DNA from 2 places in the Mesorhizobium sp. M1334 genome. Region 2 is predicted to be linked to the other one. Evidence: riboswitches for the same ligand, from Rfam matches in the RefSeq annotation. Region 2 holds a riboswitch; the other holds the start of a gene.
What was found. A riboswitch is a leader RNA that binds a small molecule or an ion and turns the genes downstream of it on or off. The one in region 2 is predicted to bind S-adenosylmethionine.
Positions count from the first base shown of each region.

Region 1: it holds a riboswitch for S-adenosylmethionine, as region 2 does, so the genes downstream of both, metX (homoserine O-acetyltransferase MetX) here and NKH17_RS01905 (O-succinylhomoserine sulfhydrylase) in region 2, are expected to answer to the same signal.

Region 1 is NZ_JAMYLM010000002.1:477,191-482,693, reverse strand. Features, by position in the region: gene NKH17_RS05775 (SDR family NAD(P)-dependent oxidoreductase) at 1-195, opposite strand, end outside; partial or broken gene NKH17_RS05770 (DUF1330 domain-containing protein) at 467-784, shown strand; gene metW (methionine biosynthesis protein MetW) at 813-1,427, opposite strand; gene metX (homoserine O-acetyltransferase MetX) at 1,543-2,712, opposite strand; SAM riboswitch at 2,808-2,885, opposite strand; gene hisC (histidinol-phosphate transaminase) at 3,024-4,133, shown strand; gene NKH17_RS05750 (prephenate/arogenate dehydrogenase family protein) at 4,140-5,075, shown strand; gene NKH17_RS05745 (DUF2125 domain-containing protein) at 5,107-5,503, opposite strand, start outside.
Region 2 is NZ_JAMYLM010000001.1:382,424-387,926, reverse strand. Features, by position in the region: gene NKH17_RS01910 (glycosyltransferase) at 1-172, shown strand, start outside; gene NKH17_RS01905 (O-succinylhomoserine sulfhydrylase) at 208-1,398, opposite strand; SAM riboswitch at 1,469-1,546, opposite strand; gene NKH17_RS01900 (2'-deoxycytidine 5'-triphosphate deaminase) at 1,682-2,776, shown strand; gene NKH17_RS01895 (hypothetical protein) at 2,793-3,245, opposite strand; gene araD1 (AraD1 family protein) at 3,272-4,264, opposite strand; gene mmsB (multiple monosaccharide ABC transporter permease) at 4,456-5,503, opposite strand, start outside.

The DNA of each region.
Region 1 (5,503 bases), on a different contig from region 2:
GGCGGAGTCCACCGTCGCATCGACCGCGAGCGTCTTCACGCCCGAGACCTCCCAGGCAAATTGCGCCAGGGCCTGTTTTCCGCGGGCGACGGCCAGCACCGTCGCTCTCTCGTTGAGGGCGGCCTCCGCGATGGAGCGGCCGACCCCACGGCTGCCTCCGACAACTACAACATTCTGACCTTGCAACGATCCCATGGATCACCTCTCTGTTCCCGGCCGCCGGACCATCCAGGCGCCCTCATCGACAAGGACAGCGCAGGGGGGTGGAAATCATCGGTGCCAGGGGGAAATATTTTTCAGGTGACAGCAGGGCTCGCGCACGGCCCTGTTCGGGGCAGCAACGGCAGAGGCGCGTCGGTTTGTATTCAGGGTCATTACCGCGGGGGTAATCGACCAACGCGCAAGGTCTCGGCAAACTGCTCCCATCAAGCCGGTTGTCCGGCTTCGACCACCAGGGAGTACAGCCATGACCGCCTACGCCGTCGCGCATATGCGCCAGGTCACGCCGGGGCCGCAGATCGTCGAGTACCTGCACAAGATCGATGCCACGCTGGAGCCGTTTGGCGGGCGCTTCATCGTGCATGGCAGCGAGGTGGAAGTCGTTGAAAACACCTGGCCGGGCCACCTCGTCATGATCGAATTTCCAGACATGCAGCAGGTGCGTGCATGGTACCGCTCGCCCGCCTATCAGGAGATCTTGCCGCTGCGCACCGAGAATTCTCAGTCCGACGTGGTCCTGGTCGATGGCGTCCAGCACCCGCACAAGGCCACCGACGTTCTCGAAGAAGGGGACGATCTGCGACGATTGGCTCTTATCGTTTCAGCAGGAATACCGCTTGCTGGCCGAAAAAGTTCCAGAACCACCAAGGCATGGAGAAGCCGATCCGCTGGCCGTTGGCGTCGAGCGCGGTTGCCTTTTCCACCGTCGCGCCAAGCTCGTCGCACAGATTGACGAAGTCGCGAATGGTGCAGAAATGGATGTTGGGGGTGTCATACCAGGAATAGGGTAGGTCCTTGGTCACCGGCATGCGGCCGTTGAACAGCAGCGAAAAGCGCACCCGCCAGTGACCGAAATTCGGGAATGAGACGATGGCGCGGTTGCCTATCCTGAGCAGTTCGTCGAGCACCAATTTCGGATTGCGGGTCGCCTGCAAGGTCTGCGACAAAACGACAAAGTCGAAGCCCTTATCGGGATAGAATTGGAGATCCTTGTCGGCATCGCCCTGGATGACCGACAGGCCGCGCGCCACGCATTCGTTGACGCCGCGCTGCGACAGTTCCAGCCCGCGACCGTCGACCTTCTTGGTCGCCTGCAGCAATTCGAGCAACAGGCCGTCGCCGGAACCGACGTCCAGTACCCGCGACTGCGGCGGGATGAGATCGGCGACGACCTCGAGGTCGACGCGCTGGGCGCGGTTGACGCTCATGGGCTCGCCTTCTGCCTGGCGCATGATCCTGATCCGAAAAGTCTGCAACTTTTCGGGGTCATGCGCTGATGCCTGGCGCGTGATCCTGATCCGAAAAGTCTGCAGCTTTTCGGGGTCATGCGCCGAGCCCTCTGGCCCGCGCCGCCGAGGCGATGAAGCCTTTGATGGCGGCAAACAGTTCCGGCTCGTCGAGCAGGAAGGCGTCGTGGCCACGGTCGGTTTCGATCTCGACGAACGATACCGAGGCGCCGGCCGCGTTCAGCGCGTGCACGACCGAGCGGCTCTCCTCGGTCGGGAACAGCCAGTCGCTGGTGAACGAAACCAGGCAGAAGCGCGTCTTGGTGCCGGCGAAGGCATCGGCCAGCCGGCCGCCATGGTCGGCGGCGAGATCGAAATAGTCCATCGCCCGGGTCATGTAGAGATAGGAGTTGGCATCGAAGCGATCGACGAAGGTCATGCCCTGATGGCGCAGATAGCTCTCGATCTGGAAGTCGGCATCGAAGCCGAAGGTCAGGGCTTCGCGATCCTGCAGGTTGCGGCCGAACTTGCGGTGCAGCGCTGCTTCCGACAGATAGGTGATGTGAGCGGCCATGCGCGCCACCGCCAGCCCCTTTTCCGGCCGCTTGCCGTGCTCGAAATATTTGCCGCCATGCCAGTCCGGGTCGGCCATCACTGCCTGCCTGCCGACCTCGTGGAAAGCGATGTTCTGCGAAGAATGGCGGGCGCCGGTGGCGATCGGCAGCGCCGAGAAGACGCGCTCGGGATAGCTCGAGGCCCATTGCAGCACCTGCATGCCGCCCATCGAGCCGCCCAGCACGCTGAACAGCTGTTCGATACCGAAATGCTCGACCAGCATCAGCTGCGCGCGCACCATGTCGCGGATGGTGATGATCGGCAGGTCGAGCCCGTAGGGCTTGGCGGTGGCGGGATTGGTCGAGGCGGGGCCGGTGGAGCCGAGACAGCCGCCGATGACGTTGGACGAGATGACGAAGAAACGATCGGTGTCGATGATCTTGCCGGGGCCGATCAGCACTTCCCACCAGCCCGGCTTGCCGGTCACGGGATTGGTGTTGGCGACATGCTGGTCGCCGGTCAGCGCATGGCAGACGAGGATGGCGTTGGAGCGCTCGTCGTTGAGCGTGCCATAGGTCTGGTAGGCGATCTGGAACGGCGACAGCAGCGTGCCGGCGTCGAGCTTGAGCGGCTTGTCGGCGCCGAAACGCAACACCGGGCTCGACGGCTGGTCGGCCTCGTTGTTGGTTTTTCGCGCGCGCAAAGCGACCATCACATCTCCTTGCCCGGCCTTCAGTTGTCCACCGCCGGTCTGGGCAACAACCAGCCAGGGCAACAAAAAACCGGCCATGCCTTCGCAAAGCCGGTTACAAGATGCAAACGGCCCTTTAGCAAGTTGTTTAACGTGGCTGCAAGCCGACCGGCCAAATCACCACGGAACTTTCGCTGCTCTTCTAGGACCGACGCATGGCTTCGTCAACGGCAAGTTCTTGATCCCGAATTGCCGCCCCTCGACATTCCGGGCCACGGCTTGTATTTCCGCTGCGGCCTCCGGATGGAGGCAATCTCGACGGATTTCATGGAATGAGCCAGATACCGGATCAGACACGTCCAAGGCCCCGCGCCGGCATCATGGACATCGAAGCCTATGTGCCCGGCAAGAGCGCGGCGCCTGAAGGTGTCGCCAACGTCCATAAATTGTCGTCGAACGAGAACCCGCTCGGCCCTTCGCCAAAGGCGATAGAGGCCGCGCGCGCGGTCGCCGACAAGCTCGCGGTCTATCCCGACGGCAGCGCCAGGCGCCTGAGGGAAGCGATCGCCGAGGTGCACGGGCTCAACCCGGCGAACATCGTCTGTTCCAACGGCTCCGACGAGATTCTGGGCCTGCTGGCGCAGACCTACCTCGCGCCCGGCGACGAAGCGATCATCACCGAACACGGCTTCATGGTCTACAAGATCTACATACAGTCGGCCGGTGCCGTCCCGGTGACGGTCAAGGAGACCGATGAACGCGCCGATATCGATGCGATCCTCGCCGCGGTGACGCCGCGCACCAGGGTCATCTTCCTTGCCAATCCAAACAATCCAACCGGCACCTACGTGCCGTTCCAGGAGGTGCGCCGCCTGCATGCCGGCCTGCCGCGAAACGTGCTTCTGGTGCTGGATGCAGCTTACGCCGAATATGTCCGGCGCAACGATTATGAAGCCGGCGTCGAGTTGGTGGGCAGCGCGGAAAACGTGGTCATGACCCGCACTTTCTCCAAATTGGGCCTGGGCGGGGCGCGGATCGGCTGGATGTATGCGCCAATGCATATCATCGACGCGATCAACCGCGTGCGCGGACCCTTCAACGTCAATGCGACGGCTATCGAGGCCGGTATCGCGGCGATCCGCGACCGCGGCCATATCGAGCGCAGCGTGGCGCATAACGAGACCTGGCTGGCATGGCTGACCGAGCAATTAAGCGGGCTTGGTCTGCGGGTGACGCCGAGTGTCGGCAATTTCATCCTTATCCACTTTCCCGAGGACAAAAAGCATTCGGCGGCGGCCGCCGATGACTACCTCAGTGCGCGCGGCTACATATTGCGGCGCGTTTCCGGCTACGGTTTTCCGAACGCGCTGCGCATGAGCATCGGCACCGAAGAGGCCAACCGCGGCGTTGTCGCAGCACTCGCGACATTCCTGAAAAGCTAGAACACCATGACCTCACCGATGTTCGAAAAGATCGCGCTGGTCGGCATCGGCCTGATCGGCTCGTCGCTGGCGCGCGTCATCCGCCGTGAGGGGCTCGCCGGCCAAGTCGCGATTTCGACGCGCAGCGAAGCGACGCTGGCGCGGGCGAGCCTACTCGCCCTCGGCGACACCTACACGATGGATGCGAAAGAGGCGGTTCGCGATGCCGATCTGGTCGTCGTTTCGGTGCCGGTCGGCTCTTCGGGTACCGTCGCCGCGGAAATCGCGCCGACGCTGAAGAAGGGCGCCATCCTTACCGATGTCGGCTCGACCAAGGCATCGGTGATCGCGCAGATGCAGCCGCATGTGCCTGATGGCGTGCACTTCATTCCCGGCCATCCTTTGGCCGGCACCGAAAAGTCGGGACCAGATGCCGGTTTTGCGGAACTGTTCGAGAACCGCTGGTGCATCTTCACGCCGCTGCCCGGCACCGATCCCGCGGCACTGGAAAGGCTCTCGGAATTCTGGCGCCGCTGCGGCTCCAACATCGACACGATGGACCCGCAGCATCATGACATGACGCTGGCCATCGTTTCGCACCTGCCGCACATCATCGCCTATAACATCGTCGGTACCGCCGACGATCTGGAGTCGGTGACCAAGTCCGAGGTCATCAAATACTCGGCTTCCGGCTTTCGCGACTTCACCCGTCTCGCGGCGTCCGACCCGACCATGTGGCGTGACGTCTGCCTGCACAACAAGGACGCCATCCTCGAAATGCTGGCGCGATTCTCGGAAGATCTGTCCTCGCTGCAGCGGGCGATCCGCTGGGGCGACGGCGAAAAGCTGTTCGACCTGTTCACCCGCACCCGCGCCGTCCGCCGCTCGATCATCGAGGCCGGCCAGGACATCGACGTACCGGATTTCGGTCGCCAGGCAGTCGAACACCCGCCGAAGGGATAAGCCGCGGCAGGCCGATCGCAGTCCCGACCGCCTAGTCAAGCGGCTTGATCTTGCCGAGCGGGATGAAGCCGAGCGAGGCCTTGCCCCTGACGATCTTCAGCGGCATCGACGGCTGGTTGCCGAGCAGCGCCAGTCCGGCAAAGCCGGTTTGGATCTCTTTCTTCTGCTCGGGGATGGCGGTGGCAAGGATCGCCGCCACGGCCTTTGGATCATTGAGCTTGATCGTCAGATCGGCATTTATGAGACCGTCGTCATCGACCGACAGCGGTCCGGAAACGGTGATGCGCGCAGTTCCGGACGACAGATCGAGCTCGTGGATTTCGGCCGCGAGGCCGCGCAGGCTCTTCGAGTTTGCCTTGATCAGCGTCACGCCGTTCTTCAGCGTCACATCGCCGCTGCCATCGAGCGGCGGCAAGACGCGCCCGTCG
Region 2 (5,503 bases):
GGGATGGCACCTGTCGCCGCGCACGATCCCGGCGATGATGGCACGAGACCTGATGCTTCCCGTCATTTGGGCGCGCGGATGGCTGAGCGGCGCCATCGACTGGCGCGGCAACGTGATGACTATCCAGACGAAGACTGTCGCGGAGCTGGAAGAGACCCCGTCCGGCGCCTGATCGGCACGTCCCCGCTGCCTCTGTTCGGCCAGCCCTTATCCGGCAACTCTCAGTGCCTGCTCGATGTCTTCGAGCAGGTCGTCGGCGTCCTCAAGGCCGACTGACAGCCTGAGCGTTCCCGGTCCGATGCCGAGCTCGGCGCGGGCTTCATCAGTCAAGTTCTTGTGTGTGGTCGTCGCCGGATGGGTGATCAGGCTCTTGGCGTCGCCGAGATTGTTGGAAATCAGCACGACGTCGAGTGTGTTCTGGAAGGCAAAGGCCGCCTGCTTGCCGCCCTTCACATCGAAGCAAATCAGCGTCGAGCCGCCCGACATCTGCTTCTTGACCACGGCCGCTTGCGGGTGGTCGGCGCGGCCGGGATAGATGACGCGGGCGATTTGCGGGCGCTCGGCCAGGAAATCCGCGATGCGGCCGGCACTTTCCGTCTGCTGGCGTACGCGTAGCGGCAGCGTCTCCAGGCCTTTCAGCAGCGTCCAGGCATTGAAGGGCGAGAGGCTTGGGCCGGTGTGGCGGAAATAGTCATGCAGGTTCTCGTCGATCCATTTCTTGTCCGACAGAACGATGCCGCCAAGACAGCGCCCCTGGCCGTCAATATGCTTCGTGGCCGAATAGACGACGATGTGGGCGCCGAGCTGCAGAGGTTTCTGCTGCAAGGGCGTAGCGAAGACATTATCGACGATCAGCCTGGCGCCGATCGAATTGGCAAGTGCCGCGACGGCGGCAATGTCGACTACCTCCAGCGTTGGATTGGTAGGGCTTTCCAGGAAAAACAGTTTGGTGTTTGGCTTGACCGCCTTTTCCCAATTGGCGATGTCGGTGCCGTCGACCAGCGTTGCCTCAATGCCGTATTTCGGCGCCAGCGTCTCGATCACCCAGCGGCAGGAGCCGAACAGCGCGCGCGCCGCCACGATATGGTCGCCCGCCTTGGCGCTACACAGCAGTGCTGCCGTCACCGCCGCCATGCCGGATGCCGTGGCGCGCGCGTCCTCGGCTCCTTCCAGCGCGCACATGCGTTTCTCAAACATGTCGACCGTCGGATTGGCATAGCGCGAATAGATGAAGCCCGGCTCCTCGCCCTTGAAGCGGGCCTCCGCCGCTTGCGCCGTCTCGTAGACATAGCCTTGGGTGAGATACATCGCCTCGGAGGTCTCGCCAAAGCCGGAACGCAGCGTCCCGGCATGCACGAGTGCGGTCTGAGGCTTCCAGTCGCGCTTCTTGGTCATCATTCCATCCAAACACCAAAATTGGTCCAAACAACAAAAAACCGGCCGCGAAAGTCGCAACCGGTCCATATGGCCTTGCGGCCCGACGGTCCTTTAGCGACTTGTTTAACGTGGCTGCAAGCCGACCGGCCAAATCACCACGGGATAACGAGCTTTAGACCCGCGCCACGCTTGCGTCAATTGCCGGCATGATTAAGAGGGTTGTACCAAGCAGGTGCCAAAGGCGTCCACGGTCGGACCTGCGACAGAACAAGACCTCGCCCGGCGTTCGAACGGAGCCAGACCCTTGCGGCAGACAGGCATTCTTCCCGATCAGGATATTTCCGCGCTGTTCCAGACGGGCGCGCTGAAGTCGCCGCGCATGCTCGATGCCGATCAGATCCAGCCGGCCAGCCTTGACCTCAGGCTCGGCGACAAGGCATGGCGAGTGCGTGCTTCCTTCTTGCCCGGCCCGGACCACAGGGTTGTCGACAAGCTCGACCGGCTGAAGCTGCACGAGATCAACCTCGCCGAAGGTGCCGTGCTGGAAACCGGCTGCGTCTACATCGTGCCGCTGCTCGAAAGCCTGGCGCTGCCCGCCCATATTTCCGCCTCCGCCAACCCGAAAAGCTCGACCGGACGGCTCGATATCTTCACCCGGGTAATGACCGACCGTGGCCACGAGTTCGACAAGATCGCTGCCGGCTATGAAGGCCCGCTCTATCTGGAGGTCAGCCCGCGCACTTTCCCGATCGTCGTGCGGACCGGCTCGCGGCTGTCGCAGATCAGGTTCCGCACCGGCAATGCGCTCTTGTCGGAAAGCGAGCTGCACGAGTTGCACCGCGCCGAAATGTTGGTCGCCACCGAACCACCCAACATCTCAGGCGGGGGAATCGCGCTGTCGATCGATCTCGACGGCGACAAGGACGGGCTGGTCGGCTATCGCGGCAAGCACCACACCGGCCTGGTCGACGTCGACAAGCGCGCCGCGCAGGATGTCGTCGATTTCTGGGAGCCGCTCTACAAGAGCGGTGCCGGCGAGCTGGTGCTCGATCCGGACGAATTCTATATTCTGGTGTCGCGCGAGGCGGTGCATGTGCCGCCACTCTACGCCGCCGAAATGACGCCTTTCGACCCGCTGGTCGGCGAGTTCCGCGTCCATTATGCCGGTTTCTTCGACCCGGGTTTCGGCCATTCGGCGTCGGGCGGCACCGGCAGCCGGGCGGTGCTCGAGGTGCGTAGCCACGAAGTGCCGTTCATCCTCGACCACGGCCAGATCGTCGGACGGTTGGTCTACGAGCACATGCTGAAACGGCCGCAGGCGCTCTACGGCACAGATCTCGGCTCGAACTATCAGGCGCAGGGTCTGAAACTGTCCAAGCATTTCCGCGCCGCGCGATGATCTTGTTCGCAAGCCGTCAGCCGCGAAACAGATATTCTTTCGCGGCGCCAAGGCAGCCATGAAACTGACCGACAAAGAGCAGTTCTCGCACTGCCAATCGCTTCTTCCCCCAAAATCCTCTGGTTTGCTTCTCGTCGTCAAGTGAGGCGCTTGAGCTGGACTGCAAGGGGAACAACTGCTTGCCGAGACATCCCAGCACATGGGCTCTGGCGGAGTCGATACCGCAGGCTCTGCCATTGTCGTTCAGTCTGTCAGCGCGGAGTGCGGACGTCATGCGATCCGCGTTGCGCATCAGAAAGCTCACTTGCGATTTCGAATAGCCGGTGGCCAGAAGCCGGTTAGTCATCGACATCCGGGCTTCGCGATAGGATTTTGCGCTGCGTTGTCCGGCGCTGTAAGCCGACGGGGAGAAAAAGGCGAGGAACAGGACTAAACTTAGGGACACAGTGCCAATCCGCAGGCCGTTCATTTTCGTTCCTCAATTCTGTCACCAGTTTACAACGCCTTCACCGCCACCTTCACCGGCTGCTCGATTTCAAGCGGGTTGCGCAGCGGCAGGCCGAAATCCTGCGCCTCGATTTCAAATACGTCACCGGCCTCGGTCCTGATGCCGTCGGCGAAGGACAGCGTCGCCGTGCCGAACATGTGTACATGCACATCACCCGGCTGGCGGAAGGCCGAGTATTTGAAGTGGTGATGCTCGAGATTGCCAATGGTGTGCGACATGTTCGCCTCGCCCGACAGGAACGGCTTTTCCCAAAGCAGCTTGCCGTCGCGCAGGATGCGTGAAGCGCCGCGGATATCGGACGGCAGGTCGCCGATCAGGATCTCCGGGCCGAACGAAGCGTTGCGCAGCTTGGAATGGGCGAGGAAGAGATAGTTTACACGCTCGGTGACGTGGTCGGAAAACTCGTTCGACAGGGTGAAGCCGACGCGGAACGGGGCGCCGTCGTCGCCGATCACATAGATCCCGGCGATCTCCGGCTCCTCGCCGGCATCCTGGGCGAAGGCCGGCGACATAAGCGCCGCACCGGGCGCGACCGCCATGGTGCCGTTGCCCTTGTAGAACCATTCCGGCTGCACGCCGATCTGGCCCTTCGCCGGCTTGCCGCCCTCAAGCCCCATGCGGAACATCTTCATGGAATCGGTCAGCTGTTCCTCGCCGTCCGTGCTGAGCTTCTTGTGCATGGAATCGCGGGTCGCGGCGGAGCCGAGATGCGTCAGCCCGGTGCCGGTGAGATGGAGATGCGCCGGATCGGGATGGTTGATCGGCGACAGCAGTCGTCCCTTCTTGTAGGCTGCGTCCAGATCGATGGTTTCGCCGAAGCCCTTGCGCTCGATCAAGGCGACAAGCCCGCTGCCGGTGCGCGCGGCTTCCATCGCCAGCGAATAGACGCTGCGCGCGCCGTTGATGACGCGGGTCTTGCCGCCGTTGCGGGCAACGACGCGGATCGTCTCGGCGTCGTCGAGGATCTGTGAGATCAGCATGGTAACCCTCTCTGAATTGCGGGCTTGGCGTGCCTTTCTTGGCAAACCCTGCCCGGCGCGGCTCGGACCGTTGTCCGCGCCTCGATTGAAATTCTTCGTCCGGATTGCGCTCGCGGATCAGGTCCCTCGAGGGACTTCTTTGCGCCGCCCGGCAGCGCCGCGATGTGACCCGTATGCCTCCTGGTTGCCTCTCAAGCCTTGTTCTTGTTGTAGACGTCGAAGACGACGGCGCCGAGCAGCACCAGGCCTTTGACCACCTGCTGCCAGTCGACATTGACGCCCATGATCGACATGCCGTTGTTCATGACGCCCATGATGAAGCCGCCGACCACCGCGCCGATGACCTGGCCGACGCCGCCCATCGCCGAAGCGCCACCGATGAACACCGCGGCGATGACGTCGAGCTCGCTGCCGAGGCCGGCCGCCGGCACAGCCTGCCCCAGGCGCGCTGCGATAATCAGGCCGCCGAGTGCCGACAGCACGCCCATATTGATGAACACCATCAACGTCAGCCGTTCGGTCTTGATGCCCGATAGCTGGGCTGCCTTGGCATTGCCGCCCATCGCATAGATGCGGCGGCCGATCGTCATGCGTTTGGTAACGAAGACGAACAACGCGATCAGCACACCCATCACCATGAGAACGATGGGGAGGCCCCTATAGGTGGCGAATTGGTAAACGAGAAACAGCGCCAGCGCGCTGATCACCAGGGTCTTGACGACGAACAGCGAGAAGGGCTCGGCTTCGTAGCCATGCTTCTCGCGGGTGCGCCGTGCCCTGAGCCCGAAATAGGCATAGGCGAGCACGGCGACGAGGCCGATCACGATCGTCGTCAGGTGCAGCGTGAGGCCGCTGCCGACAATGGTTTTGCCGGCGGCGTTCACGGTTGGCGGTATCAGTGTCAATGGGCCGATCAGGTCCGGAATGAAGCCGGAACTGAGCGCCTTGAAGCCGACTGGAAGCGGCCCCACGGAAGACCCGCCACCGAGCAGCGCCTGGCAGATGCCGCGGAAGATCAGCATGCCCGCCAGCGTGACGATAAAGCTCGGTATTCGGTGATAGGCAATCCAGTAGCCTTGTGCCGCGCCGATCGCACCACCGACGATCAGGCAGATGATCGACACCACCAGCGGATTGCTCAATGGGCCAAGCGGCCAGATGACCATCATCATCGCCGCCAGTGCGCCGATGAAGCCGGCGACGGAGCCGACGCTGAGATCGATGTGACCCGAAACGATC